DNA from 3 places in the Streptosporangium sp. NPDC023963 genome. Region 1 is predicted to be linked to each of the others. Evidence: riboswitches for the same ligand, from Rfam matches in the RefSeq annotation. Region 1 holds a riboswitch; each other region holds the start of a gene.
What was found. Region 1 has a riboswitch for cyclic di-AMP ahead of AB0F88_RS36660 (NlpC/P60 family protein). Riboswitches for the same ligand answer to the same signal wherever they lie in the genome.
Positions count from the first base shown of each region.

Region 1 (9,914 bases):
CGAGGAGGGCTACCTGGAGGTCGAGACGCCGATGCTCCAGCCGATCCACGGCGGAGCCACGGCGAGGCCCTTCAAGACCCACATCAACGCGTACGACATGGAGCTCTACCTCCGCATCGCGATCGAGCTCTACCTCAAGCGGCTGGTGGTCGGCGGTCTGGAGAAGGTCTTCGAGATCAACCGCAACTTCCGCAACGAGGGCGCGGACTCCACCCACAACCCCGAGTTCACGATGCTGGAGGCGTACGGCACGTATCTCGACTACAACGACATCGCCGACCTGACCCAGCGGATGATCCAGAAGGCCGTGCTGGCCGCCCTCGGCCACTCCGTGGTCGTCCACCAGGGCCAGGAGATCGACCTCGGTCTGGCGAAGTGGCCTCGGATCACCCTGTACGGGTCGGTCTCCGAGGCGCTGGGCGAGGAGGTCACCACCGAGACGCCCCTGGAGCACGTCCGCAAGCTCGCGGACGCGCGGGAGATCCACTGGGACGCCAAGTGGGGTCAGGGCAAGCTCGTCCAGGAGATCTTCGAGGCCCTCGTCGAGCACACGCTCGTCCAGCCCACGTTCGTCATGGACTATCCGCTGGAGACCTCCCCGCTGGCCCGCACCCACCGGGACAACCCGCTCCTCACCGAGAAGTGGGACCTGATCGGCTTCGGCACCGAGCTGGGCACCGGCTACTCGGAACTGGTCGACCCGGTCGAGCAGCGCCGCCGCCTCACCGAGCAGTCCCTGCTCGCCGCGGGCGGCGACGTCGAGGCCATGCAGCTTGACGAGGACTTCCTCACGGCTCTGGAATATGCGATGCCGCCCACCGGCGGCATGGGGCTCGGCATCGACCGCCTCGTCATGGCCTTCACCGGCAAGAACATCCGCGAGACCATCCTGTTCCCGCTGGTCAAGCCGACCGGCTGAACCCGGCGGTCGGCGCGCGAGGACGTTCTCCCCGTACGGTGGCACCGGGCCGGGCACCACGGCCCGGTGCCACCGCCATGAGGGGCGCCGTCGCCTCCCGGCGACGGCGAGCGGCGACGGCGGGTCCCCGGGCGGAGACGGCGGGTTCCCGGCCGTGCGCGCGCCGCGGACGAGGCCGGACGCGATCCCTGCCGGACCCCGGTCACCGCTCGGGATCGGGGCGTGATCCGGCCGGGATCCCGTGGGGCGCCGGGCCGGGAGAGCGCCCGAGGGCCTGGTCGGCCGGTCCGGGAGAGCGCCCGAGAGCCTGGTCGGCCGCGCCGGGCGGCGCCGGCGCCGCGCTCTCCGCCGACCGGCGTCCCGGGCCGTCCCGCGCCGGTGGACGCGAGCCGGAGCACGAGTCGCGCGGCCGGGTCGCGGTGGAGCGGTTCCCCGGCCGTCTCCGGGCCGTTCCCCGTGCGAGCGCCCCGGGGTCCCCGGGCGAAGCGCCCTCACCGACCCTGACCGGCCCTCACCGATGCTCACGGGTCGGGGTGTTTCCCGCGGAGGCGGCCGAGGCGCCCGGGCGCACCCGGCGGGTGGGAGACGGCCGTTGAACCCATGATCCCGCGCAATATCGGACGCATTTCCGTATGGTGCAGAAATCCATTTCCAGTAGGCCCAATATCGCCCGGACGTTCCGTCGTCGCCACGTGGCACTTCGCGAATGCCGCAAAGCTCCGCTCTTGACCCTCATATTTCCGCGTTATCCGTGGTGTGCCGTCAAGGTGGTGAGGACATGGTCGCCGGGAAGAGATCAATTTTTCCCGAGAAATGCGGGCGGGCCGGATCCCCGAGGGGGCGGCTTCGGGGTGCCCGGCGGGGCGGCGGTTCCGGCGAAACCTTGTTCTGCCAGGACTTCGGTCGTCGCAGCCAGGGACGCCTGCCGGCTCGTGCCTGGGCTCGATCATGACATAGCCGCAAAGGCACTGACATATCATGAGTACTTCACGTAGCGCCTGCTATGTCAATACTGGACGCACGCTATGAAGAGTGGAACTTGACGACCTTTGAACAAGGCGTTTACCGTTCCTGGCGGACGGTATTCATTTCCGGCGTCTCGCACCCGGTTTCCAGAGTGGGGGGAGTGACTCTTGATGGCATATCCAGAAGTGGATTCACGCCATGGCGACAGCCCCCTGGGCATGAGCGATATCGGTCTCAGTGACGACGACCTCGTGCTGCTGGCCGAGCTCGCCAAGGGTGTCACGGTCGATCGGGTAGGGCGTCGCCTCGACATCAGCGGCCGGACGGTCAGGCGCAGGCTCAGGGGCATCTGCGACCGCATCGGCGTCGCCACGGCGATCGAGGCCGTGGCCTGGGCGGCCCGCCGCCGCCTGATCTGACGCACCGCCGCGTGTCCGGCAGGTCGGGCCGGACACGCGTGCGGGCCGGACATGCGTGCGGACCGGACGCGCCCGCGGACCCGTTCGCCGGAGCCGGTTCAGGCGGCGATGCGGACGCCTCCGACGAAGGGCCGGTTGTCGATCGTGGTGATGTGGACGACGTCACCCGTCTGGGGGGCGTGGACCATCAGGCCCGCGCCGATGTAGATCCCGACGTGGTGCAGGTCGCTGTAGAAGAAGACCAGGTCGCCGGGGCGCAGCTCTTTCCTGGATACGTGGGTGCCCGCGGTCCACTGGTCGCCGGTGTAGTGCGGCAGGCTGATGCCGACCTTCTGGTAGGCCCACATGACCAGGCCGGAGCAGTCGAAGGAGTTGGGCCCCTCGGCGCCCCAGACGTACGGCTTCAGCTGCTGGGTGAGCGCCCAGCGGGTGGCCTCCGCGGCCTTGCCGCTGCCGACGATGGGCACGTTCGTCTTCACCCGGGCGCCCCTGTTGCTGACGGCCCTGGTGCGCACCTCGCTGAACAGGTCGCTCTCGACCCGGTCGACCAACCGCTCGATCTTGGTCCGGTTGCCGTCGATCTCCGCCAGAAGCTTCTTGACCTCCGCGGTCCTGGCCTTGGCGCTGGCCTGGGCCCGCTCGGCGGCCTCGATCGCCCGGCTCACCTGGGCGACCTCCTCGCTCTGCTGCTGCTGGAGCGCGTAGTTGGTGGTGGCCTGGTCGAGGAAGGTGTCGGGATCGGTGGCCTGCGTGAAGGCGAGCCCGGAGTTCAGGCCGCCCGACATGTAGGTGCTCTGCGCCAGGAGGGTGGCCTTGGTGCGACGGGAGGCCAGCTCGGACTCGCTCGACGCGAGGGTCTTCTTGGCGCTCTCGGCGGCCCGCTGGGCCTGCTTGAGCTTGACCCGCTCGCCGTTGTAGCGCTCCGCGAGGACGCCGATCTCCTGGTGCAGCTTCTCGGCCTGTTTGGCCAGCTGCTGGAGGCTGGGCTCGGGGTCCGCGGTGGCGGCCACCAGCGGGGTGCCGAGGGTCAGGGTGGCGAATGCCAGGCCGACGACCGCCATGCGACGGCGCAGCCCTCGCGGCGCGCGTCCTCGAGCGCGGGCCTCGTGGCCCGGGTGCTTTCCTCCGCGGTCGCGCGTGCGCTTCACCAACAGGCTCCTCTCCTCGGCCGCCTACCGGGTTAGCTGACGGGTTCGGGCCGGAGGCAGCCCTACCGGGTGCGCCGGTGGCACTCGGATTCACCCCGGAGGACGTGGTGGGTCCCCGGTTCCCCCTGCGGGGGATTCGGCGGGTCAGGCTTTTTACGTCTCTGACATCGAGCACGGAGATTAGTGCACCCGTGGTTCCTGCTCAACCAGAACTGCGAATTCAGTAGAGCTTTCGCAACCGAGGTGTCACGAAAAGATCACACCTCAAAATGATCAACATGGCCATTACGCTGCCTTTGCCTCGCGTGTGACGGGTGTGGCGCAGGTCTTCCCAGGTCCGGGACCGTGCCAAAGGTGAGCTGCGGCACACGAGAGGCACCGCACACCGAGAGTGGTAAAGCGACTGCCAAGGGTCATGTGCGGTCTTCGAGCTGCGAGTTAAGGGTGAGCCGTAATTGAAGACCGGTGAGGACGTACGCTGAACGGTCATGGAGCAGCTTGCTGAGCATTCTCCCGTGCCGACCGTTCGCGCCTCCGGCGACGGGGAGCGGCGCGCCGAGTCCGCGGGGGCGGAGCGGGGGTCGCCCGGGCAGGGCGCGGGCCCCGAGGTCGCCGAGGTCGCCGAGGTCACGGTCCGCCGCGCCCGCACCCAGGACGTGCGGGCCGTCAGGCGGCTCGTCGACACCTACGGCGGTGCCGGCCGGCGCCTGCTGGAGAAGGCCACCGTCACCCTGTACGAGGACGTCCAGGAGTTCTGGGTCGCCACCGACGCGGAGGGGGAGGTGATCGGCTGCGGGGCCCTCCACGTCCTCTGGGAGGATCTGGCCGAGATCCGCACCGTCGCCGTCGATCCGACCCGCAGGGGAATGGGGATCGGCCACCGGATCGTCTCCGCGCTCATTCGCACGGCCGCGGAGCTGGGCCTGCGCCGGGTCTTCTGCCTGACCTTCGAGGTCGAGTTCTTCGCCCGGCACGGATTCCGGGAAATCCAGGGCACGCCCGTCGCCCCGGAGGTCTACGCCGAACTTCTCGCCTCCTATGACGAGGGTGTGGCGGAGTTCCTCGATCTGGAACACGTCAAGCCCAACACCTTGGGAAACACCCGGATGCTGCTGCACCTGACACGCGAGCCCGACTCTGGTGACTTTAGAGCTGACTGATCGGAAAGGTGACTGTTGATACCTATGTCGATACCTTGTGCAGCAGCATGCATGTGCGTCTGACATTTGCCACATGCGCAGTCTAAGTGAGGTGACGCGGTGAGCACCGGACAGCCGCCGTATCCACAGGATGATCCCGACCGCGATCGCACACCGTCGGGGCAGCCGGATTACGGACAGTACAACGCGGGTCGAGCCCCTGGCGAACTCGACCCTGACGTGACAGTCGTGGGGTACAGGTCGGAGGCCTCACAGCCGAACACCGGCCCAGGGCAGAGCCAGCCCGGATACGGCCAGCAGGGCGGGACCGGCGCGTACGGGCAGCAGCCCGGATACGGCCAGCAGCAGGGTTACGGCCAGCAGCCCGACTACGGGCAGCAGGGCTACGGCCAGCAGCAGGGGTACGGCCAGCAGGGCGGGACCGGCGCGTACGGGCAGCAGCCCTCGTACGGCCAGCAGTCCTCCCACGAGCAGCAGGGCTACGGCCAGCAGCAGGGGTACGGCCAGCAGGGCGGGACCGGCGCGTACGGGCAGCAGCCCGGCTACGGCCAGCAGCCCGGTTACGGCCAGCAGTCCTCCCACGAGCAGCCGGGGTACGGCCAGCAGCCGGGCTATGGCCAGCAGCAGCCCGGATACGGGCAGCAGCCCCAGCCGGGCTACGGCCAGCAGCCCGACTACGGGCAGCAGCAGTACGGCCAGCAGCCCGACTATGGGCAGCAGGGCTACGGCCACCAGCAGCCCGCGTACGGGCAGCAGGGCTACGGCCAGCCCTACGGCGGTCCTCCCGGGGCACCCGCCCCGCTCGCCGAGTGGTGGCAGCGCCTGCTGGCGAGGATCATCGACGGGATCATCCTGGCGATCCCGACGTTCATCATCAGCGCGGTGCTGACCGGGCTGCTCGTGACGTTCCCCAGTTTCAACAGCGAGACGGGCGAGGTCACGGAGGCGAGCGGCCTGTTCCTCTCGACCCTCCTCATCTCGCTGGTCACCGCGGGGATCTACTTCGCCTACGAGTTCTTCATGCTCAGCCGGGGCGGGCAGACGGTCGGCAAGATGGTCATGGGCATCAAGGTCGTGCCGGTCGGCGGCGCCCTGCCGCCCGGCGGGCTCAGCTCCGACGTCGCGCTGAAGCGCGCCGGCGTGCTCTACGGTCCGCAGTTCCTGACCTGGGTGCCGTTCCTGAACTACGTCGTCTACATCTTCAGTCTGGTGAACGTGCTGTGGCTGCTGTGGGACAAGCCCCTGCAGCAGGCACTGCACGACAAGGTGGCGTCGACGGTCGTCGTCAAGATCAAGTAGTTCTCCGAATAACGGGGCCGGCGGTTGAACCGCCGGCCCCGTTTTCGCGTACAGGCAAGAAAACGAGGGACGTTAGGGACCCTGTATGGGTCCCGGGGTCCGGGTCACGGAAGGGCAAAACCATTTGCCGCGCCCCGGGCAACGCGGGGGAACTTATGACCGAGTCTCGCCCCGCCCGTCGGAATATTCGCGTACGGTGCCCACAACGGGCTCACCGGCGCCCGTGGGTCTCCTATGAGGCGTCAATGCCGGATCCGCCGCCGTCGGGGGTTCGCGCACTACTCACCGAATGGTCGATCCGTCGTGCCTCCGGCATCCTCGGCGATCCCGTGCCGGATTCTCTTCTTCGCCTTCCGCGGCGCGTTCGGGACAGCCGGTGAAGGCCTTCTTACGGATCCGGATCGGGGACGCGTGGTGTTGGCGGGGTTGTCCTAGGGGCCCATCGTGTTTGGTGGTTATACGGTCTACGACTATGTACTCCGTGCCAGAGCGGGTCGTACTCCTGGCGAGAAAGTGTTGAAGATCCGTCTTGTTCCATACGCTTGCGTCACATCGGCTCGCACCGGGGTGATGAAGCGAGCGGCTCTCCGTCCGGGCGTTCCGCCGACGGAGGGCATTCCCGTGACGAACCCGCTCGCGGCGATCTCCGGCTCCACGGCAAGGTGCCGTTCGTCCCGACGGGCCGGCCCTCTCAACAGGGGTTTCGTCGCGAGGAGGTCGATGGCGCGGCGGCCGGGAACCCGGCGGGCATTGGTATTACGGAGACGGTGATGATCACTCGATCGCCCTGTCGGTTTTTCCTCGCGGCTTTACGACCGCAACCGGTAAGGCGGCTGGAGAGAAGCATTAGGCTGGAGAGAGACGGACATGGTCGCCCCTGCTGACACGTGTCGCCGGCCGGTGGCGCTATGGTCATCTGTGGGCGGTTCCAGACCGATCGGGCGTGCCTGCGCGGCCCAGGAGTCGTCGCCACATTTCCATGGTCCCCAGAAAGCCACCACGGTGCGGAGCGAGGACGAATGTACGACGTATTGTCCGCGTTGATACCCCCGGCGATCGTCGGCGGGGCCTTCATCTTCGGAGTCGTCAAGCTACTTCGGAGTGAAGCCGCCGGCCGGCGTCCGGCAAAACGGCCCGGCCCGGAGTCGCAGAAGAGCTGATCCACAGGAGGCTCGACTGCGAGTCTCGGTTGCCTGCGAGAATCGCCGGGCTCCTGGAATTGCCGCTCTTCGATCGCGGGTATATGTTTAGCTTGCGAATGAAACAATACCCGCGAAAGGATTGTGTAGATGGCCAAGCAGATCCAGGAGATTCTCATCGACGACCTCGATGGGGGCGAGGCCAATGAGACTGTCGCCTTCGCGATTGACGGCACCAGCTATGAGATTGACCTGAGTGACGTTAACGCGAAGAAGCTCCGTGACTCCCTGTCGCCTTTCGTGCAGAGCGCCCGCCGGTCCGGCGCCCTGGCGCCCCGTCGCCGCCGTGCAGGCGGAGCGCGGGCGCTCACGCGAGAGAAGAGCGCCGACATCCGGGCGTGGGCGAAGTCCCACGGCCTCAATGTCAGCGAGCGCGGTCGAATCGCCTCCAAGATCGTCGAGCAGTACGAAGCGGCTCACTAGATCGGTGCAGCGGATCGAGTGAATCATGCGGTTATGGCGGTCACGGTGGGGTCCGGTGGCGGCCATGACCGCATGATGCGTTTCGCCGACAGACAAACGTCGTTCGCTTGCGGCGTAGCGGGAACATCCCGCCCCTCGTAAGTAGTTGGATGGAGGGTGAACGCCCTGCTCTCGGGGAACGTCTTCTGCATAGAGCGGTCGCCGGGTCGGGGCTACCATGCGGGATGACAGGGCTCGGATATCCCGGACCTGCCTGACCGCTCTGTGAGGAGCGACGAGATGTTCGAGAGGTTCACCGACCGCGCACGGCGGGTTGTCGTCCTGGCTCAAGAAGAAGCCCGGATGCTCAACCACAACTACATCGGTACGGAGCACATTCTTCTTGGCTTGATCCATGAAGGTGAAGGCGTTGCCGCCAAGGCTCTGGAGAGCCTCGGCATCAGTCTTGAAGGTGTGCGTCAGCAGGTCGAGGAGATCATCGGCCAGGGTCAGTCTGCGCCGTCGGGGCACATTCCGTTCACCCCGCGTGCCAAGAAGGTCCTTGAGCTGTCGCTCCGCGAAGCCCTGCAACTAGGACACAACTACATCGGCACCGAGCACATCCTGCTCGGCCTCATCCGTGAGGGCGAGGGCGTCGCCGCCCAGGTGCTGGTGAAGCTGGGAGCCGACCTCAACCGGGTCCGGCAGCAGGTCATCCAGTTGCTCCACGGCTACCAGGGCAAGGAGCCGGCCGCCGCGGGCGGTCCGACCGAGGCCGCGCCGTCGACCTCCCTTGTGCTGGACCAGTTCGGTCGCAACCTGACCCAGGCCGCCCGCGAGGGCAAGCTCGACCCGGTCATCGGCCGGGAGAAGGAAATCGAGCGGGTCATGCAGGTCCTGTCCCGCCGGACCAAGAACAACCCGGTCCTGGTGGGCGAGCCCGGCGTCGGCAAGACCGCCGTCGTGGAGGGCCTGTCCCAGAAGATCGTCAAGGGCGAGGTGCCGGAGACGCTCAAGGACAAGCAGCTCTACACCCTCGACCTGGGCGCCCTGGTGGCGGGTTCCCGCTACCGCGGTGACTTCGAGGAGCGGCTGAAGAAGGTCCTCAAGGAGATCCGCACCCGAGGCGACATCATCCTGTTCATCGACGAGCTCCACACGCTCGTCGGCGCGGGTGCCGCCGAGGGCGCGATCGACGCCGCCAGCATCCTGAAGCCGATGCTGGCCCGAGGCGAGCTGCAGACCATCGGAGCCACCACCCTCGACGAGTACCGCAAGCACCTGGAGAAGGACGCGGCGCTCGAGCGGCGCTTCCAGCCGATCCAGGTGGCCGAGCCCAGCCTCAGCCACACGATCGAGATCCTCAAGGGCCTGCGCGACCGTTACGAGGCACACCACCGCGTCTCCATCACGGACGGTGCCCTGGTGGCCGCGGCCCAGCTGGCCGACCGCTACATCAGCGACCGGTTCCTGCCCGACAAGGCGATCGACCTCATCGACGAGGCCGGCTCGCGCATGCGCATCCGCCGCATGACCGCGCCGCCGGACCTCCGCGAGTACGACGAGAAGATCGCCAACGTGCGGCGCGACAAGGAGTCCGCGATAGACGCGCAGGACTTCGAGAAGGCCGCCGCGCTGCGCGACCAGGAGAAGCAGCTCCAGCTCAAGCGCGAGCGCCGCGAGAAGGAGTGGAAGGCCGGCGACATGGACGTCGTCGCCGAGGTCACCGAGGAGCTCATCGCCGAGGTCCTGGCGACCGCCACCGGCATCCCGGTCTTCAAGCTCACCGAGGAGGAGTCCCAGCGACTGCTCCGCATGGAGGACGAGCTGCACAAGCGGATCATCGGTCAGGACGACGCCATCAAGGGTCTGTCCCGCTCGATCCGCCGTACGCGCGCCGGTCTGAAGGACCCGCGCCGTCCGGGTGGCTCGTTCATCTTCGCCGGCCCGTCCGGTGTCGGTAAGACCGAGCTGTCCAAGGCGCTGGCCGAGTTCCTGTTCGGGGACGAGGACGCGCTGATCATGCTGGACATGTCGGAGTTCATGGAGAAGCACACCGTCTCCCGCCTGTTCGGCTCGCCTCCCGGCTACGTCGGGTACGAGGAGGGCGGGCAGCTGACGGAGAAGGTGCGGCGCAAGCCGTTCTCGGTCGTCCTGTTCGACGAGATCGAGAAGGCCCACCCCGACATCTTCAACTCGCTGCTGCAGATCCTGGAAGACGGTCGCCTGACCGACGCCCAGGGCCGGGTGGTCGACTTCAAGAACACCGTCATCATCATGACGACGAACCTCGGCACCCGCGACATCTCCAAGGGTCAGGGCGTCGGCTTCGCGAAGAACAACGACGCCGAGTCCAACTACGACCGGATGAAGTCCAAGGTCCAGGAGGAGCTCAAGCAGCA
Region 1 covers NZ_JBEZZK010000018.1:79,984-89,897, reverse strand. The annotation lists gene lysX (bifunctional lysylphosphatidylglycerol synthetase/lysine--tRNA ligase LysX) at 1-919, shown strand, start outside; gene AB0F88_RS36665 (LuxR C-terminal-related transcriptional regulator) at 2,104-2,304, shown strand; gene AB0F88_RS36660 (NlpC/P60 family protein) at 2,403-3,452, opposite strand; cyclic di-AMP (ydaO/yuaA leader) riboswitch at 3,458-3,604, opposite strand; gene AB0F88_RS36655 (amino-acid N-acetyltransferase) at 4,109-4,612, shown strand; gene AB0F88_RS36650 (RDD family protein) at 4,841-5,911, shown strand; gene AB0F88_RS36645 (Lsr2 family protein) at 7,201-7,533, shown strand; gene AB0F88_RS36640 (ATP-dependent Clp protease ATP-binding subunit) at 7,813-9,914, shown strand, end outside.

Region 2 (9,914 bases), on a different contig from region 1:
GAGGCCCTTCTCCGGTATCTCGCCTGGGACGAGAGCGGAGCCGCCCCCGGTGAGCCGCGCCCGGAGGTGGCGGCCTTCTACGAGGAGCTGACGGCGCTCTTCCCGGACCTGACCGCTGAGAACTACGGCACCTCACCATGGTCCGAGCCGCTGACCGTGGGTGAGGACTTCGTGCTGATGAACGCCGTCTTCCCCCGGGCCGGAGAGGTGTGCCGCGTGGTGCTGGAAATGGCGGCACGGCATCGGCTCGTGCTCTTCGAGCTCTAGCGGGCCGTGGAGACCGTGGGGAGCGGGTGACGGCGACGTCTTTCTTCGCCGGATTCAACAGTTTCGCCGCCAAGTCCGTCTGAGTTGTGACGGAATCGGAAAGCTGTGACGGACTCGTAAGGGCGAAGGCAATTGGACGACGAATCCCGTTTCACGGACTTCGTCGCTGAGCGGGCGGATGCGCTGCTGCGTTACGGCTACGTGCTCAGCGGTGACCCTCACGACGCGGCCGATCTCACCCAGGAGGCGCTGATCCGGCTGCATCGGGCGTGGTCCCGGGTGCGCCGCAAGCGCGATCCGGAGAGCTACACCAGGATGATCATGGCTCGGCTGCACATCGGCACCTGGCGGCTGCGCCGCCGCGAGCGGCTCACCTGGGACCTTCCGGAACGGGCTCATCTGGACGTGCTGCCCTCCGACGTGGAGCAGGGGCTGTGGCGGGCGCTCGAAGGTCTGCCCCGCAAGCAGCGGGCCGTACTCGTCCTGCGGTACTACGAGCAGCTGACCGACGTGGAGATCGCCGATGTTCTCGGCATCTCCCGGGGGACTGTCCGCAGTCACGCGTCGCTCGGCCTGAACAGGCTTCGTTCCGCCGTACCCCATCCCGCAGCGGCCAACGGGAGCACCCGATGAACGACGACCTGGAAGCCAACCTCCGCAGTGCCCTCGGCCACGCCTCCGAGCGCGCGCCGCACGCGCCGAGCAGCCTGTCCGCGCACATCGTGACCCGTTCCCGGCGTCGCGGGGCGCGCGCGCGGGCCCTGGCCGCGGCCGTCGCCGTGGCGGTGGTGGCGGGCGGGCTCGCGGTGGTGGTACGCGGCGCCGCCAACGGCCCGGACCCGACGGCGGCGGACCCGACGGCCGTGTCGAGCGCCGGGACCGCGGAGCCGCGCCTCCCGGGCGAGGTGTCCGAGGTTCCGGACCCTGTCGAGAAGGTCTGGCCGCAGGCGGTCAGGAAGATCCCGGCCCTGCTGCCCGACGGGCGCGAACTCCGGCCGCACGCCTTCATCGACGACCACACGCTGCTCACCGGGACCTGGTCGAGTCTGGAGAAGTCCGACGCCCTCTACGCCTACGACATGGACAGCGCGAAAATCCGCAAGATCACCGACATTCCCACGCCGAAGGGGACGGTGACGTTCGCCTTCGACTTCACCATCGGCGCCGGGCAGGTGGTCTGGTGGACGACCCGTGATATCGGTGACGAGAAGCTCGCCGATCTGTGGGCGGCCCCGCTCGCCGGCGGCCAGGCCCGGCTCGTGGCCTCGCACCGGAACGGCGAGGAGGGCGCGGACGAGGCTCTCGACCCGCCGGCCGTGACCGGCGACGGCAGGATCGCCTTCTCCTTCAGGGAGAGCGACGGCGTCTTCACCGTCCCCCTCGGGGGCGGGGCGGTGAAGCCCGTCGCGGGCGCGGAGAGACATCACGTCATGCGCTGGCCGTGGGTCGGTACGGCCGGGATGTTCGACTTCCTCGAAGAGACGACCCCCGCCGAATTGACGGCCCTGGCCGAACTGCTCAACGTGGAGACCGGGGAGAAACGCACGGCAGTGGTCAACCCCGGTGAGCTCGGCGTGCAATGCGGGCTGACCGCGTGCATCGGCAGGAAGGCCGACCACAGGTTCTTCCACCGGCTGCGCGACGGTTCCCAGGAGAAGGAGTTGCCGTTCGTCCCGGCCCACGCGCCCGGCGATTTCGTGGGCCGCTTCCAGAGTTCGACCTACCGCAAGGAGAGAAAGTCGGAGGGTGCCTTCCTGCACGATCTGGTCACCGGCAGATCCGGCGATTTCGGGGTCCGTCCCGGCAAGAACGGCCTGCAGATGCCGGGGCCGGGGGCCGGGATGAGCGGTGAACGGCTGATCAGCTACCGGCTCGGGGACCAGCGCGTGGTCATCGACCTCAGCAAGATCGACTAAGGCGCCGTCGCCACGGGCCCGGCGTCTCGCCCGGCACCGCGGGCCGCCGCTCCCGGGAAGGGCGCGGGTCAGCGGCTGACGGCGTCCACCGTGTCGACCGCGTCGGCCGGGCGCAACAGGTCCAGGTCGGAGCGGCGGGGCAGGCTCTCCCAGTCGCCGTCGGCGGTGACGGCGAAGGCCCCCGCGGCGCAGGCCGTGGCCAGCCGCCGCTCGGGGGCCGCCCCGGCGAGGGTCTCGGCGATCCAGCCCGCGGCGAAGGCGTCCCCGGCGCCCACCGGGTCGAGCTCGACGACCCGGTAGGGCTCCGCGTGCCGTACGGCGCCGTCGGAGAGCTCGATCGCGCCGAGGGCGCCGCGCTTGATGAGGACGTGGCGCGGGCCGAGGGCCGACAGGGCTCCGGCCAGGGTGAGCGGGTCGTCCCCCTCGACGACCAGCCGGGCCTCGGCCTCGGTCGCGAACAGGACGTCCACCGAGGCGACGGTCTCGCGCAGCGCGGCGGACGCCTCGGCGGGCGTCCACAGGGCACGGCGGTAGTTGACGTCCATCGACACGATCGCGCCCGCGTCGCGAGCCTCGGCGATCGCGGCCCGCACCGCCTCGGCGGCGGACGCCGACAGCGCGAGCGTGATGCCCGTGACGTGCAGCACGCGTGCCGAGCGGATCAGCGAGACGTCCAGGTCGGAGGGGCGCAGCCGGGATCCGGCGCTCGCCGAGCGGTAGTAGCGCACGTCGACCATCTCGGCCGTGCGCCTGCTTTTGATCATCAGGCCGGTGGGCGCCCCGGGGTCGACCCGCATCCCCCGCACGTCGACGCCCTCACCGGCCAGCGTCGAGCGCAGCAGCTCGCCGAACTCGTCGGCGCCCACCCTGCCGATCCAGGCCGCGCGCCCGCCGAGGCGGGCGACGCCGATGGCCACGTTCGACTCCGCGCCGCCCACGCCGAGCCCGAAGTCGCGGGCGTGCCTGAGCGGGCCGGTGCGCCGCGCGGTGAACAGCGCCATGCTCTCACCGAGCGTTACCAGATCAGTCATGGAAAGCGGGTCCTTAAAGAGTCGGCGGGCGGGCTTCGTCGGTCAACGGGTCGACCCGAGCTTTCCGGAGTCGGTCAACGGGTCGACCCGAGCTTTCTGGAGATGCGCAGGGCCGTCTCGGCCACCAGGGGACCCAGGTCCCGCACCCGCGCGGCGGTGATCCGGGAGGTGAGGCCCGAGATGGAGATCGCCGAGGTGGCGACGTCGTTGTGGTTGAAGATCGGTGCCGCGACGCAGCGCACCTCGGGCTCGTTCTCGCGGTCGTCGACCGAGTAGCCCCGCTGCCGGATCCGGCCCAGCTCGGCGCGCAGGCGCGCGGCGTCGGTGATGGTGTACCGGGTGACGTGCGGCATCCCGGCGGCCACGATCTCCTCGACGGCCTCCTCCGGCTGCCAGGCGAGGATCGCCTTGCCCACGGCGGTGCGGTAGACGGGGTTGCGGCTGCCGATGCGCGAGGCCATGCGCACGTTGGTCTCGTTCTCGACCTTGTCGATGTAGACCACGTCGGGCGGGTCGTAGACCACGAGGTGGACGGTCTCCCTGGCCTCCGCCATCAGGCGGTGCGACTCCTCGGCGGCCACCGTCCGCAGGTCGAGGGTGGCCAGGTAGGCCTGCCCGAGGTGCAGGGCGCCGCTGCCCAGCCGGTAGGCGCCGCTCCTGCGGTCGCGCTCCAGGAGCCTGGCCTCGATGAGCGGGGCGGCCAGCCGGAGCACAGTGCTCTTGGACATGTCGAGCGCCTCGGCGAGCCGGGTGAGCGACAGGCCGTGGCCCGCGCCCGCGTGGTCGCGTACGTGCCCGAGGACGGCGAGGGCGCGTCGGAGCGAGGCCGACTGGTTGCGTTCCGGAGCGGGCTCACTCATCGCGGCTTCCCATTGTGATCCGGCGATCGAATACCTGGTCAAGGTAGGCGAGTACACCGCCCTGCGGCCACTTTGCAGCACAACGTTCTGCACTGCACAACAAAACGCGGCCGACCTGCCGGGCGGGACGGCGCAGGACGGGCACCCGCCCGGTTCCGTTTCTCCCCACTACCGATAATTTTTGCCTGGACCAGGGCAGAACTGTCCCTCGGGATGGTTGACAGGCCAAAATTGGTCCGTGGTCAGGATCGGATCGGTAGAGATGAGCGATTGCGAGAGCGAGCGACTTCCGCCAGTTCTGGGCCAGCTGTTCGCCGATGGAGCCGACGGGAGCGAGGACGGCGACGGGCTCGGCGGGGGCGGCGGCAGGAGGCTCTCGGTGGAGCTGCCGCCTGGGGACGTGGTGTGGCCCGACCCCGGTTACGCCCAGCTCGCCGTCCGTCGCCGTCCGGCGTTCTGGCTCAGCGAGGTGGCGGTCTCCGGCGAGTACTGGGCGCGGCTGAGGGCCCAGCACGAGCGGTCGGGCCTGTGGCCGGTGCTGCTGGAGGACTCCGTCCAGCCCTGGTCGGCCGGGCAGATCGCCCCGGACACGGCCGGTCAGATCGACAACTACCACGCCGCCGCGTTCATGGCCGAGGTGTGGTCCGACTGGATCGCCAAGGCCAACCTCGACCAGCTGGAACTGCTCGACCCCTTCGGCCCCGAGTGTCCCGGCCCGGCCCCCTCGGGAAGGCTCGCCGCCGACCCCGGCGTGGTCGCCGACTGGTACGCCGGGCTGGTGGCCGAGCGCAGGACCCCGCTCGGGCTCGTCGCGGTCGAGCGCGGGGCCGACGCCCTCGCCGTCATGGGCTGGCAGGGCGCCCTGAACCACAACGAGTGGATGGTCCCGCTCGCGGCCGTCGTGCGGAGCTGGGAGGACAGGTTCGGGGTGCGGGTGGTCGGCATGGGTTTCAACACCCTCGACCTCAGCGTCGCCGCGCCTCCGACCACCTCCGAGCACGCCCTGCACGTCGCCGCGGAGCACTGGACGTTCTGCCCCGACAGCATCATCCAGGGGGCGGGGAACCTCATCGACTACGCCGAGCAGATCAAGGGCAGGAACGCCTGGTCGTTCTGGTGGGACTGAGCGGGACTGAGCGGGGCCGGTTGAAACCTGGCGGAACCGGTCGGCCGGGGACGGCCCGCGGGACGGGCTCTCCTTGAATGGACCTTTGCGGGGCGGGACCTTGGGTGAACCTTTACGGGGCGGGGCGGGACCGGCCGGGGACGGGTTCACGGGGCGGATGTTCCCCGTGTGGATCTCCGGGGACAGGGCCCTGGAACGGGCTCCGGGACGGGGTTCCGGGGGCGGATCCCGAGATGGGGGAGACATCCGTGCTGGTAGGACGGGTGTTGGCCTGGCGGGGCGATCGATGAGGCTTCCTTGAAGCTTGTAGGTAGATCTTCTGGGGTTTTCATGGTGTTTGCTTTGCTTTGTCCGGTTTGGGTGGGTAGTGTCCACAGTTATCGGTTGGCGACCTGCCCTTCACAAGAGGGAGCGGCCGGCCGACGTCGAATCCCGAGGGCCCCTCAGGGGCCCCGGAGCCGGGGAACCACGTTTCCGGGGTGAATCCGCCGCGACCACGCGGCGGTAGGGCAACTCCACCGCCCGAACCCGTCAGCTAACCCGGTAGACGAGATGGAGAGGAGATCCCCTCATGGATCACCGCGTTACCACGTCGGTGCAGCCCTTGTCCGTGCCGGCCACCTGAACTTTCCCCCTTCCCCCCGTACCTTCTCGCCGCGCCCGATCGCGGCACCTTCCAGATCGTGCTCCGCGTAGCGATTGCCTGAGATTCCGGCTACGCCCCCTTTTCCGACGAGCGCGTCCCCGCCACCGCACCACTCCGGTGTGTCGCACGTGGCTGCCCCGTTCCCTCGCGAAAGAGCCTTTTCTCCATGCGCCCCATCTTTGGTTTGCACAAGAACGGCCTGAGCAAGTTCACCTGGCAGAAGAACAAGTCCCGCGGAAACCGCCTCGCCGCCGCCGCCCTGGTCGGCGCGAGCGTCCTCGCCGCCACCGGTGTCGCGGTGGCGCTGCCCACCTCCACCTGTTTCGCCGCCACCGCCGACCCCGAGGTCGGGGTGGCGAAGGCCAGCGCCGAGTCCGTCCTCCTCCAGGGCGCGACCACGGCCTCCTACTTCTGGGACGACTCCTCCGGCCGGGCCGGTGACACCGGGCTGCCCGCCAGCGGCCGGCCGATGCAGAAGGGCATGATCGCCAGCCCGAGCTGGCCCCTGCTCACCGAGGGCTACCTCATCTACAAGGGCAAGAAGGCCAAGTTCTTCGTCGGCGACCGCGGCCCCGGTTCCCCCTCGAACCAGGGCATCATGATCGACATCGACGCCAAGACCTTCGCCGACCTGACCGGTGGAACGTTCAACGCCGGCACGCTCGGCGTGGACGGCAACGGCGGGATGGGCCACATCGACATCCAGTACGTGGTCACCAAGTGGGGTGACGGTACGGGGATAAAGAACCACCCCGTCGCGTTCTCCACCGGTGCCTGGAGCCGCAGGGACACCAGCCCGGCCAAGCCTCCGACGGTCGTCTTCGCCAAGGCCCAGCGACTGGGGATAGGCGTGCAGACCCAGCCGGTGAGCGCCGCGGTGCGGCCGTGGGCCGGCAAGCCCAAGGTCATGGTCGAGCCCGCCTCCTGGCACGCCCCGGCCGGCGTGGCCGCCGCCGGTGCCCGCGCCGCCGAGATCGGCGCCGGGAAGGGCTGAGCCGGAGCCGTCGCCCTCCGGAAGACCCCCGCCGGAGTCCTCCGGGAACGCTCAGAAAAGACGCGGAAAGGACTCCGGTGCGGTCCGTGCCTCCCGGGGCGCGGGCCGCACCGGAGGATCAGACTTCGAGCTTCTCCTCGATGCCGCGCAGGGTGTGCCGCGCGAGCGCGAGGTTGGCCCGGTTCCGGTCGAGAGCCAGGTAGAGGAACAGCCCTTTGCCGCTCCGGCCCGCGATCGGGCGGATCACGTGGTACTGCGTGCCGAGCGTGATGAGGATGTCCTCGATGCCGTCCTTGAGGCCGAGCGACTCCATGGTCCGCATCTTGGCCTTGACGACCTCGGTGTTACCCGCGGCCGCGACCTGGAGGTCGAGGTCCTTGGACCCGCCGAGCGCGCCCAGCGCCATCCCGCTGTTGTAGTCGACGACGACCGCGCCGATGGCACCGTCGATCGTCATCATCTCCTTGAGCGAGATGTCCATGTTGCCCATTGCTGTCTCCGATCACTGGGGTATCGATGTGCGCGAGCCGGCGGCGGCCAGCCTGGCCGCCGTCTTGCGGCCCTCCAGCCGGAGCAGCCCGAGGTTGGTCCCCGGGCGCGCCAGGACTGTGAGGACGATCTTGGGTCCGGCGGCGTAGAACGCCGCGTAGCCGTTGGTACCGGAGATCAACGTCTCCTCGAAGGTGCCCTTGCCGGCCATGCTCGTCATCCGGCGGCTGAGGGCCAGCACCGCGGAGGAGAGCGCGCCGGTCTGCTCGGTGTCCCTCTCCAGGTCGCTCGCTATCGTCAGACCGTCGACGCTGCACGCGATGCTCCCGTTCACGTCGGGCATGCGTTCTCGCAGCGCCGCCATCTCGCGCCGTATCTCCTCACGCAGTTCCACCGGCATCCTCCTTCCGATCAGCTTCAGCGTCCGCAGCCTTATCGGCATGTGACCGGGCTCAAGTCGCTCAAGTCGCTCAAGTCGCTCAAGTCATGGCCTCCAATGCGTTCCTGAGCCGGATGAGCAGGTTGACGTCGGCCGGGTCCCCGTTCGCCCTGGGGAGCCACTCCGAGGTCTCCGGAGAACCCGCGGCGGCCGCGGGGATCTCCGTGGCACCCCTCGTCCGCCTGGGCAGCGGGTCCGGTGCCCCGGGAGCCCCGGGAGCCCCGGGAGCCCTGGGAGCCGCAGGAGTCTCCGCCGGAGCGGGCTCCGGGAGGCGGAGCAGTCCGGACGAGGCGAGCTGCCGTACGGCGAGCAGTACCGAGTACGCGGGACGGCCCAGCTTGCGCGCCAGGTCGGCCGGGGTCGCCGTGGAGTCGGCGCCGACGAGCACCTCCCACTGGAGCGAGCTCAGCACCACCCGCTGGGCGCTGATGCGCCCCAGCGGGACGACCGGGAGCGTGTCCAGCTCCGCGGACGGCCAGGTCTGTTCCAACTGCGCCTTCCTTCGCTCGCACTCCCGGAGCAGGCCGGTCGCGTCGAAGTACCACTGCGGTCCGAGCCAGTGCAGCTCTCCCCGCCGGAACCTGGGCCGGTGCCCGGTGGCCTGCAGCAGGAAGTACGCGGCGTCGAGCACCGCGCTCAGCACGCAGAACTCCAGTTCCCCGCGGGTGAGCAGGCCCCGCGCGACCAGCTGCTCGCCCCCCGACGGCCCGGGGGTCGGCGCGTCCGGCGTCCGGCGTCCGGCGGCCTGCCTGACCTGACGCACGGCGTGGGCGGATATCCCGCGGCAGGCGCCCAGCAGGTCCTCCAGCCGGGGGGCCGCCGCGCTCTCGGCGTAGGTCACGCGACCGTCGGTGAGGTAGATGACCCCCGCCTTGCCGAGTCGCAGGGAGCCGGTGGCGTGGTCGCCGGCGAGCCCGCTGAGGATGTTCTCGACGTTCGGCATGATTTCACGTCGATATCAGACGGCCGGAAAGGGCCTGGAGACGGTGGCGGGCCAGGGCCAGGTTCGAGCGTTCGAGATCGAGCCTGACATAAATGACCAGAGGGCCGTCGAAAAGCGTTTCCATCGGCCGTAGCAAATGGTGGCCGCCGTCCGTGGTGATGATCATGTCGCTGATCCGGACCGTACCGCCGGGCGAGGCGAAGGCGAGCCCGTCGAGGGTCGCGCGCAGGGTCTCGCTCAACCCCGCGGCCGACCTCTCCACGTCCGCGTGGCGGCTCGCACCGCCGGTGGCCACCGCGGTCCCGCTGGTCTGATCGATGAGGATCGCGTCCAGGGCACCGGGGATGGCCATTACCTCGGTGAGGCAGTCTTCGATTCCGAGCACGTGCTCTCCCTCGCCAGCGACTTCAAGCGTCGCCCGGTCAGCGTAGGGACAGTCCTCGGTGACCGGGCTTCCTGGCTAGGGCTTTGATAGGAGAAGGCGTACGATTCTCCAACTGAGTAGGAAGTTATACACCCTGGATGGAAATCAACCCGTTGACTCGTCGGTGATGAATGCCTTTTCGTCCGGCTTGAAAACAAGAATGTTCTTCACATAGGAATTCACCGCGGCGGGCAGGCCGACGTCGTTCCCGGCCTCCTCCGACATGTACCAGCGGTGGTCGAGCACCTCGTGGAAGAACTGGGCGGGCTCCAGCTTGCCCCGCATCTCCTGGGGCACGGCCAGCACCGTCGGCTGGAACACCTCGGCCAGCCAGCGGTGGGCCACGATCGCCTCGTCCTCGTGGCGAAGGCCGTGCGACACGCGGAAGGAGTCGAGGTCGTTGAGGAGGCGTCTGGCCTGGTTCTCCTCCACGTCCAGGCCGGTCAGCCGCAACAGCCTGCGCTGGTGGTGCCCGGCGTCCACGACCTTGGGCCGGACGATCAGCCGGCCGGTGCCCGCCTTGCGGCGGACCATCATCTCCGCGACGTCGAACCCCAGGGAGTTCAGCCGGCGGATCCGCTGGTCGATCATGTGCCAGTCGACCTCGTCGATGATGTCGTCGGAGGTGAGCTCGCTCCAGAGACGGTGGTAGCGGCGGACGACCGAGTCGGCGACCTGCTCGGGGTCGATGGAGGGGTGCAGCAGCTCGCCCGCCTCCAGGTCGAGCATCTCGCCGAAGATGTTGGTGTGCGCGACGTCGATGTCGTACAGCCGCTGGC
Region 2 covers NZ_JBEZZK010000007.1:284,133-294,046, reverse strand. The annotation lists gene AB0F88_RS23200 (hypothetical protein) at 1-267, shown strand, start outside; gene AB0F88_RS23195 (SigE family RNA polymerase sigma factor) at 400-900, shown strand; gene AB0F88_RS23190 (hypothetical protein) at 897-2,183, shown strand; gene AB0F88_RS23185 (sugar kinase) at 2,252-3,214, opposite strand; gene AB0F88_RS23180 (IclR family transcriptional regulator) at 3,289-4,074, opposite strand; gene AB0F88_RS23175 (DUF4253 domain-containing protein) at 4,337-5,200, shown strand; cyclic di-AMP (ydaO/yuaA leader) riboswitch at 5,614-5,765, shown strand; gene AB0F88_RS23170 (hypothetical protein) at 6,013-6,840, shown strand; gene AB0F88_RS23165 (hypothetical protein) at 6,959-7,330, opposite strand; gene AB0F88_RS23160 (roadblock/LC7 domain-containing protein) at 7,343-7,729, opposite strand; gene AB0F88_RS23155 (hypothetical protein) at 7,809-8,711, opposite strand; gene AB0F88_RS23150 (roadblock/LC7 domain-containing protein) at 8,716-9,096, opposite strand; gene AB0F88_RS23145 (DUF4032 domain-containing protein) at 9,241-9,914, opposite strand, start outside.
Region 2: it holds a riboswitch for cyclic di-AMP, as region 1 does, so the genes downstream of both, AB0F88_RS23170 (hypothetical protein) here and AB0F88_RS36660 (NlpC/P60 family protein) in region 1, are expected to answer to the same signal.

Region 3 (9,914 bases), on a different contig from region 1:
GCATGATGACGCTCGGGGTGGGCGCCGGTCGAATGATCATGGACAAGGACCCCGAGCGGGCCAGGGAGACCCTGCGGGTGGCCGAGGAGTCGGGGCGCCAGGCGCTCGTCGAGCTCCAGCGCACCCTGGCGCTGCTCGACCTCGACGGTCTCCCGGCAGGCAGGACGCCCCAGCCCAGGCTGTCGGACCTGCGCGACCTGCTCGCCGGGGTCAGGGCACGGGGCCTGCGGGTGGACGTGGTCGAGGACGGCAGGCCCGCCGAGGTCGGGCTCGCCCTCGAACTGGTGGCCTACCGCATCGTCCAGGAGGCGCTCGACAACACCCTGCGGCACGCCGGTGCCCGCTCGGCCCGCGTCACGCTGCGCTGGCGGCCGGGTCTCCTCGACGTTCTCGTACGCGACGACGGCAGGACCGTCCCCGCGGCGGCCGCGGGGCACGGCCTGCTCGGCATGCGCGAGCGGGCCGCCCTCTTCGGCGGGACGCTGGCGGCCGGGACCCTGCCCGGAGGGGGGTTCGAGGTGCGGGCGCGGCTGCCCACCGCGGGCGAGGCCGGCGGCCGCACCGGCGAGGGTGACCTCACCGTCACGGCGCGCCCCGGGCCGCGCCCGGGCTCAGCGGGCCCGGGTTCTGCCGCCCTGGGCTCAGCAGGCCCGGGCTCAGCGGGCCTGGGTTCTGCCGCCCTGGGCTCAGCAGACCTGGGCTCAGCGGGCCCGGGTTCAGCAGACCTGGGCTCAGCGGGCCCGGGTTCTGCCGCCTTGGGCTCTGCCGCTCTGGGGGCCGCCGGCCCGGGTGAGGCGGCTCCCGTCGGACCCGCCGGGCCGAGGCCGGGTGCCGGCGTGGGCGAGGAGCCCCCCACCCGGCCCGCCGGGCCGCGCCCGGGTGCCTTACGGGCGGGTGAGGATCAGTCGGACTCGCCGAGGCCGATCGAGAAGGCGGCGTCCAGGTCGTGCCGCGAGTAGGCCCGGAAGGCGACGTGGGTCTCGGTGTGCAGCACCCCGTCCACCTTGTTGATCCGGCCGGGGACGACCTCGGCGATCTCCTCGTAGGAGGGGACGCGGACCATGGCCAGCAGGTCGTACTCCCCGGTTATGGAGTAGACCTCGCTCACCCCGTCGATCTCGGCGACCGTCTGGGCGACCTCGGAGATCCGGTCCACCTCGGCGTTGATGTGAACGATCGCGGTGACCACGAGCTTCCTCCTCGTTGAGTGCGGCATTTCGTCTCAGAAGCTATCAGCGCAGCGGGCGGCCCTCGCGCGCCCGCCGCGGCTCGGCCGCCTGGTAGGCGCGGTCGATGCGGGCCTTGAGACGCCCCGCGCCCGAGACGGGCAGGCTCCAGGTGCCCTCGACCTGCACCAGCCGCACCCCGGGGGTCTCCAGCCAGCGCAGGACGCACTCGGTCTCCTCGGCGCTGGCCGCGTGGACCGGCCCGGGGCCCGGCGGCACCGTCTCCGCGGTGGCGGTCAGCGCCTCGACGAACAGGGTGGGGTGGGCGCCCTCCGGCATCACCCCGGCCGAGGCGAGCCGACCGTACCGGATGACGTGGATCTCCCAGTCGCCGCCCGGCAGGGGGGCGGCGGCAACCATCTGGGAGATCGCGGTCAGCGACCGCAGCCGCTGCATGCGGGCCGAGGTGCGGACGTAGGAGGCGAGCCGGTCACGGTCGGCCGCGGCCTCCTCGTAGCGCTGGTCGAGGGCGAGCCGCTCCATCCTGGCCTCGATCGCGGAGAAGACCGGGGCCGCGTCCAGCTCCATCGCCCGGCGGGCCGCCACGACGTGCACGGCGTACTCGCCGGGGCTCTGGCGGCCCTCGCACGGCGCCCCGCACTTCCCGATCTCGGCGAGGGCGCAGGCGGAACGCCTGGTGCGCGGGGTGATCCGCTCGGTGCACTGCCGCAGCGGGACCGTCTCGTGCAGGGCCGTGCGGGCGTCCTCCGCGGCGCGGGTGCTGTTGAACGGGCCGAGGTAGGAGGCCTCGTCGTCCCTGACCTCGCGGACGACCGACAGGCGGGGGAACGGCTCGTCGGTCAGTTTGAGCCAGAACATCTTCTCGGGGAAGCGCGACCTGCGGTTGTAGCGGGGCTTGGCCGAGCCGATCAGCCGCAGCTCCCTGACCTCGGCCTCCAGCGAGGTCGCGCAGGCGATCGACCTGACCCGCGCGGCGATGCCGATCATCTCGCGGACGCGCGGCCTGGTCTCGCTCGCGGTGAAGTAACTGCGCACGCGGTTGCGCAGGTTGGTGCTCTTGCCGACGTAGAGCGGGTCGCCGCCCTCGTCCTCGAACACGTAGACGCCGGGGCCGGCCGGCACCGAGTCGGCCAGGTGCCGCTTGCGGCGCTGCTCGGGGGTGGGCGCGCGGACGAAGCCCTTGAGCTCCTCCAGCGTCTGCACCCCGAAGGAGCCCGCCCGCTCCAGCAGGGCGTGCAGCACGTCGACGGTGGCCCGCGCGTCGGCGAGCGCCCGGTGGCAGGGCTCGGTGTGGCTGAAGATCTTGGCGAGCGTGGACAGCTTGCAGTTGGGCGCCTCGTCGCGGGTGAGCAGCTTGCGGGCCAGGTCGACGGTGTCGACCACCTGGTGGGACGGCGGGGGATAGCCGTGCGCGGCGCAGGCCGCCCTGACGAACCCCAGGTCGAAGCCCGCGTTGTGCGCCACCAGGGTGGAGCCCGCCGCGAACTCCAGGAAGGACGGCAGCACCGACTCGATCCTCGGCGCCGCCACCACCATGCTGTCGGTGATGCCGGTCAGCACCGAGATGAACGGCGGGATCGGCGAACCGGGGTCGACCAGAGTGGCGAACTCGCCGAGCACCTCGCCGCCCCTGACCTTGACCGCCCCGATCTCGGTGATCGCGTGCTCGCCCGCCGAGACGCCGGTGGTCTCCAGGTCGAACACGACGAAGGTGATCTGGCTGAGCGGGGTGCCCAGCTCGTCGAGTGTTCCCTGCACGGCGTAGTTCACGATTCACGACCATAGAAGCCCCGACCGACATTTACCGCACCGGGCCCTCCCCGGGCCGGTGCGCGCCGGCGCCGGGAGAACCCGCCCCCTCCGGGGGCCGCGAGAGCCTCCCGAAGGCCTACTGATGGCCTCCTGAGGGCCTCAGCTCCAGTGACTTCCGTCCAGCATCCGTTCGAGGAGGGCCCGGTGCATCACCAGGTCGTCGGGGTCGTCGGGCATGGCCTGCTCGCCGAAGTGGACCTGGCGCTGCCAGACGCGGGCCATGATGACGCCGTGCCTGAGGGCGGCGTACGTCTCGTAGAACTCCATGTCCCGGGGCTTGTATCCCGTTATTTCGTGGTACGTCTGGCAGACGTCCTCGCGCCGCATGAAGTCGGGCATCCCCGGTAGTTCCATGAACTCGGTGAGGTCCTGGAAGAAGGTGTGCAGGAAGATCATCCAGGAGATGTCCAGCTCGCGGGGGGCGATCGCGGCCATCTCCCAGTCGAGCACCGCCACCGGGGTGAAGTCGCGGTACATCACGTTCCCGATGCGGGCGTCGCCCCAGTTCAGCACGTCGGGTCCCGGATCGGCCGGCCAGTGCTCCTCCAGCCAGCCGAACGCCCGCTCCAGCAGCGGGATGGGCATCGAGCCGTGCGCCCACTCGTAGTAGGCCCGCTGGTCGTCGACGTGCCTGCGCAGCGCGGTCCCGCCCGTCCCGGGGATCTCCAGGGGGCGCATCTCCCCGGCGGTGAACGGGGCGTCGTGCAGCCTGGCCAGGATCTCGACGCTGCTCCGCTGCAGCCGGTCGCGGTCGGCGGGGGAGGCGTCCAGCAGCCAGCTCCCGAAGGTGTAGGGCATCACGTCCGGCGGCACGTCACCGGTGAGCCGCTCCATCACGAAGAACGGGGCGCCCAGCCGCCCGGGGTCGGGCTCGTACCACAGGGCCCGGGGCGCGAGCACGCCCGCGCGCTCCCTGACCAGCCGCATGACCTCGTACTGCCTGCCGAGGTCGTATCCGGGGAAGACCGGCACCGCCTCGCTCGCCGGGGCCATCCGGGCGACGCACGCGACCTCGTGCCCGCCCTCGGCGGAGGTCCAGGAGGCGTCGAAGAGCAGCGTCTCGCTGGACATGCCATTGCCCGAGGGACGCGACAGCGGGGAGACCGCGACGGGGGAGCCCACCTTCCCGGCGAGCCATGAGCGCATCCGTTCCCGTAACTCCCCGAGGTCGCGGGTCGATGTCCGCATGCTCTTGCCGGCCTGCCGGCCGGGCTCGTTCGTCGGCTCGTCCATCGCGCTCTCCCGGGTGGCGTGCGTCACAAGGCGATCCGCACAGTCGTAACCCAGCAGCAAGCGCTTGTCCATAAAGCGTTCACAGGCTCGTCGGCCGCCGGTCGATTCACGGTCAGGTCGGGGTCAGGGTGCGGTAGCCGTACCCTTGACGTGAAGACCGATCCGAGTAGGGGCCGTGATGAGTTCAGCCGGAGAGGGCCTGTCTCGTCCGTTACCCGAGCAGGTCCGCTTACATGTCGTGGAGCTGGCCTCCCAGATTCTCGGTTCGATGCCCGCCGCCTCGGTGCCGCTGCCCCTGAAGGGGATCGCCAGGTTCGACCCCCGCAAGCGGGCCAGGCTGGGCGGGGCGCCGATCGCCGCGCAGCTGGAGACCGACAAGAAGTTCCGCGAGCTGGTCGCGGAGACGCTGACCGAGGGCTGGCCCGAGCTGGTCGCGAGCCTCGCCGAGGGCACGGTCCCGCCGGCCGCCGAGCCCGTCATGGTGGCCGCGGCCGCCTACCTGACCCGGCCGCCCGGCTGGGCGGAGATGGTGGAGACCGCCCGCGCCGATCTGGAGCGGTCGGCCGCCGCGGCCGAGGGCTCGGCGCAGGAGCAGACGGTCTCCCGGCTGCGCGAGCAGCTGGCCGCCCAGAAGACCGCGGCCAAGGAGGAGTCAGAGCGGCTGCGCGAGCAGCTCAAGACCTCGCGCTCGGAGGTCTCCGACCTGCGCCGCAGGCTGCACGACGCCCGTGAGCGGACCAGGGCGGCCGAGGCGCGCGCCGCCGCGGCCCAGGAGGTGGCCGACGAGGCACGCGCCGCCGCGCTCTCGGCGGGGAGCACGGTGGAGAGCGAGCTGCGCCGCCTGCGCGAGCGGCTGGCCGACGCCGAGCGGCAGCTGGAGTCGACGCGCAGGGCCGCCCGCGAGGGCCGCAGCGTGGAGGACACCAAGGTGCGCATGCTGCTCGACGCCCTGCAGGACGCCGCCGCCGGGCTGCGCAGGGAGCTCGCCCTGCCCTCGGGCATCCACCGCCCCGCCGACTCGGTGGCCTCGGTGGCGCCCGGCAGGCAGGGGGTCCAGGCGGTTCCCGCGCGGGCGCTCGCAGACGACGACCCCGCCCTGCTCGACCAGCTGCTCGCGCTGCCGCAGATCCACCTGATTGTCGACGGTTACAACGTGACCAAGACCGGTTACGGCACGTTCACCCTCGCCGACCAGCGCACCCGCCTCCTCACCGGTCTCGGCGCGCTCTACGCGCAGACCCGCACCGAGCTGACCTGTGTCTTCGACGGCGCCGAGCTGAACGGGCCGGTCCCGGTGTCGGCGCCCAGGGGGGTGCGCGTGATGTTCAGCGCCCCGAACCAGATCGCCGACGACCTGATCCGCCAGCTGGTCCGCGCCGAGCCCGCGGGGCGTGCGGTCGCGGTGGTCTCCTCGGATCGCGAGGTGGCCGAGTCGGTCCGCAGGATGGGCGCCAGGCCGGTGCCCTCGGTGCTTCTTCTCCGCCGTCTGGGTCGCGCGTAAACCTTTCACGGTCGCCGCGCATCGGATCACCCAGGAGGTTTGATTCGATGAAGAAGATCATAACGCTCGCCCTCGCCGTCCTGGCCGTAGGAGCGACCGTGACCACGCCCGCGGCGGCCACGACGGCCGCCATCCCCAAGGGCTTCCTGCTGTACGAGAAGGACGCCGCCAGGAAGGACGACGACCCCGAGACCAACTGGAAGGTCGGCAACTCGGCGAAGGCGAAACTGGCCGTCAACCCGTGTGACAGGAGCACGCTGGCCGCGACCGGCCGGGTGGCCGCTCGGACGGTGACCTTCACCGGCGTGCCGGACTTCATGAAGGTCGAGCAGGTGGTCCTGTACGGTTCGCGGGCCTCGGCCGTCTCGGCCGTCGCCCAGGTGCGCGCCGCCCTGACCAGGTGCGGAGGCAGGACCGGCTCGGGTTCCGGCTACCGCTACGCCTCCTCGCGCCTGACCGGGCTCGGCGACGAGGCGCTGAGGATCTCCGGGCAGGTCTACTACGGGAAGAAGGCCGGGGTGGGCGGCGACCGGAGCGTGCTGGTCAGGAAGGGCAACGCCGTCGTGGTCTACCTCTGGGCGGGTGAGTACGCCAAGCCCGCGAAGAGCGACTGGACCGTTCAGCTGCGTGACGCGAGGAAGATGACCGCCAAGATCTGCGACATCGCCACCTGCCGGTAGCGAGACCTGGCGGGGTCCGGGGCGGACGGCCCCCCGTGGCCGGGGCGCCGCCGGTCGTGAGACGGGCGCCGCCGGTCGCGGGTAAGTCGCGGGTAAAGGGGTTCACCTGAGATTAAGGAGCAAACCCGGCAAAAAGGTGAGTCAATCATTACTTCTTCTGTACTATTCGCCGCAGGTCTGGTGCAGTCGGGAGGCGTTGACGTGGCCGTGGCGGGTTTGCCGGTTGGACTGATTCGGATACCGGTGGCGGCCGGGCTCGCTCTCGCGTTGCTGACGCTGCCGGTGGGCGGAGCGGCCGCCGATCCGAGGCCGACGGCCGCCCAGGCCAAGAAGAAGCTGGAGAAGCTCAACGAGCAGGCCGACCAGGTCGTCGAGAAGTACAACCAGGCCTCGGAGAAGTGGAAGCGGGCCAGGAAGAAGTACAACACGCTCAACGATGACCTGACCCGCCAGAACGAGCAGGTGGCCGGGCTGCGCAAGGAGCTCGTCACGATGGCCGTCAGCACCTACCAGGTCGGCGTGGTCAACGGCTGGGAAGGCATGATCTACCAGACCGACCCCGGCGCCCTGCTGAGCGGTCTGGCCGCCGCCGACCAGATGTCCACCTCCCGCGCCCAGTCCCTGAACGCCTTCGACGAGGCCACCAAGGTGCTGCGGACCAGCCGGGACCAGGCCAAGAAGGCGCTGGCCGAGGCCGACGAGACGCGTGACGAGCTGGCCAGGGAGAAGGCCAAGGCCGACAAGATGGTCAAGGCCCAGACGAAGATCCTGCGCGAGCTCAACGCCTTCAGGACGGGTAACCCCGAGAGCGCCGGGATCCAGTACAACGGCTCCGCCTCGGGCAACGCCCGCGCCGCCCTGCAGTTCGCCTTCGCCCAGGTCGGCAAGCCCTACCAGTACGGCGGCACGGGCCCGCGCGGCTGGGACTGCTCCGGCCTGGTCCAGAGCGCCTGGCGCAGCGGGGGAGTCAGCCTCCCCCGCACGACCTGGGAGCAGTGGAGCTGGGGCGCGAGCCGCAAGGTCTCGCTGAGCGAGCTCCAGCCGGGCGACCTCATCTTCAGCGAGGGTCTCGGCCACGTCAGCATGTACGCGGGCAACGGCCAGATCGTGCACGCCCCGCAGACCGGCGACGTCGTCAAGGTCGTCCCGCTGTCCGCCTACGGCCGCCGCATCGTCGGAGCCGTCCGCCCCTGACCGGGCCGGGCCGCGCTCCCGCCGGGGACGTCCCGGCCCCGTCTCGCGCCTGACGGGACGCCGGGAAACCGGATGTGCCGGCCCCGTCTCGCGCCTGACGAGACGCAGGGAAACCGGATGTGCCGGACGCGGCGGCACATCCGGCATCGGGACATGATCAAACCACGGACGCCCGAAGAGCGCGCGCCGGTCCCGAGCGCCTCGACTCCGACTCCGACGCCGTGCTCGGCCGTCGGCTCGACGGCGTGGCGGGCGATGCCGCGCTGGGTCACGCCCGCGCTGGGTCACGCCCGCGCTGGGTCACGCCCGCGCTGGGTCACGCCCGCGCTGGGTCACGCCCGCGCTGGGTCACGCCCGCGCTGGGCCACACCCGCGACGACTGTGCCGAGCGTCTGCGCACCGAGTACGGCACCTTCGGGCGGCTGCCCGGACCGATGCTCGACGCCGCCGGACTCGAGATCGTCGGGCGGACTTCCGGGAGCCGGTCCACGGCGCCTGCACGCGCGTCGGGCGCTGAGGTCACCCGGCCGGATCATGCGGGACCGCTCCATCGGCGGTGAGTGTGATGAAGATTACATAAATCGTGATTTGTTGGACTGGCGAGAAGGGTGTGACGAGAGTCATATCTCAATAGCATAAATAGCCATTAAGCAGGGGTAACAGGAAGATCAAGAGGGGTTGTCGATCTCCCAATTTGGCGAATGCTTTGCCGAAAGTTGGAGATCGGGGTAACTTCTGGCGTCGCGACGTGCAAGCCACGCCGTCGCGGCGAATGTCGGTCTTCGGGCCGGTGTCCCTATAGAAATCCAACCGGCCGCCGTGCCCCCACCCGGGGGCAGGGCTCATCACGGCGGCCCGCCGAATCTATGCAGCCAGGAGGCATGGAACCGGGGACCCAAAAGGCCCGATACAGCGTGGCCAGGGGTGAATCGGCGCGTTTTGCCGTAGGGCATCTTCCAAGCCCGAATCCGTCAGCTAACCCGGTAGGCATCAGTGGAAGTCCCAAGGAGAAATCCTGTCTACCACCCCGTACAACCCCCGTCTGTCGCGCCTTTTCCGCCTTTCCCTCGGCGGCATCGCCCTCACCCTGACCGCCTCAGCCGGAGCGGTCACCCTGGGGCCCACGGCGGCGCAGGCGGTGGACGGCCCCTCCGAGATACTGGTCAACAGCGCGGCCGGTGTCTCAGAGAAGGCCGAGAGCACCAACAAGACCGCCTCTCAGGCCGAGACCAAGGCTGAGACCAAGGTCAAGGCCAAGGGCAAGGCCAAAAAGAGCAGGGCGGCACTGCAGAGGATCCGGGCCGGTAAGGCGGTCTCGGCGGCCAAGAAGCAGATCGGCGATCCGTACCGGTGGGGAGCCTCCGGTCCCGGAGCGTTCGACTGCTCGGGGCTCGTCCGGTACGCCTGGCGGAAGGCGGGCGTGTCCCTTCCCAGGATCACGCACAGCCAGTACAGGTCGATCAGGAAAAAGGTCTCGTGGAGCAAGTTGCACCCCGGTGACCTGCTGTTCTTCAGTGGAAAGGGCCATGTCGGCATGTACGTCGGCAAGGGCAGGATGGTCCACTCGCCGAGCAGCGGCAAGACGGTCCGTATCGTGAGGCTGGCGGGCTATTACAGGTCCTCCTTCGCCGGAGCGGTACGGCCCGGGGCCTGAGCCCCGCACGGAGCCCAAGGTCCGCGCGTGAGCGCGGAGCCCGGGATCCACGCGTGAGCACGGAGCCCAGGTATGGAACCTGAGCCTGAGCCCGCGTCCGGGCACGCGCTCGAGCACATGCCCGAGCACGCGCCCGAGCACGGAAAAGCGGCCCCGGCCCTCCACCAGGAGGGCCGGGGCCGCTCCATGCCGGTCGAGTACCATCGGCTCGTATGTCCGTCCCGAAAGGGCGCCGCGCCGTGCTCGCCGGGATGCTGGCGCTGATGAGCGCCGGTCCGTTCGCCGGGACGGGACCTCTCCTGGCCGGAGCCGCGCCCCTCCCGCGCGCCCCCCGTCCCCCTGACCCGTACGGCGCCCGGACCCCTTCGCGCGTCCCGTACGCCTCCCGTAGCCCGCGCGATCCCCGCGACCTGTGGCCGGGCGCCGCGGTCACCGTCCGGGGCGAGTACTCCCTCGTGATCGGCCACGGCGTCCCGGCCGCCGTCCTGCGGGACCTGGCGGCCAGGGCCGACCGGGCCCGCGCGACGATCGCGGCGATCTGGGGGCCGGTCCCCGCGGTGGTCCTCTTCCCCGCCACCGACGCCGAGGCCGCGGCGCTCGCCGGGGCCGGGAGCACCCGCGGCCTGGCCGCGATGGCGACCGCGGACCGGGTG
Region 3 covers NZ_JBEZZK010000001.1:668,556-678,469, reverse strand. The annotation lists gene AB0F88_RS02820 (histidine kinase) at 1-959, shown strand, start outside; gene AB0F88_RS02815 (Lrp/AsnC ligand binding domain-containing protein) at 902-1,189, opposite strand; gene AB0F88_RS02810 (DEDD exonuclease domain-containing protein) at 1,233-2,957, opposite strand; gene AB0F88_RS02805 (phosphotransferase family protein) at 3,099-4,259, opposite strand; gene AB0F88_RS02800 (NYN domain-containing protein) at 4,411-5,733, shown strand; gene AB0F88_RS02795 (hypothetical protein) at 5,781-6,413, shown strand; gene AB0F88_RS02790 (NlpC/P60 family protein) at 6,657-7,607, shown strand; cyclic di-AMP (ydaO/yuaA leader) riboswitch at 8,454-8,612, shown strand; gene AB0F88_RS02785 (C40 family peptidase) at 8,746-9,261, shown strand; gene AB0F88_RS02780 (hypothetical protein) at 9,474-9,914, shown strand, end outside.
Region 3: it holds a riboswitch for cyclic di-AMP, as region 1 does, so the genes downstream of both, AB0F88_RS02785 (C40 family peptidase) here and AB0F88_RS36660 (NlpC/P60 family protein) in region 1, are expected to answer to the same signal.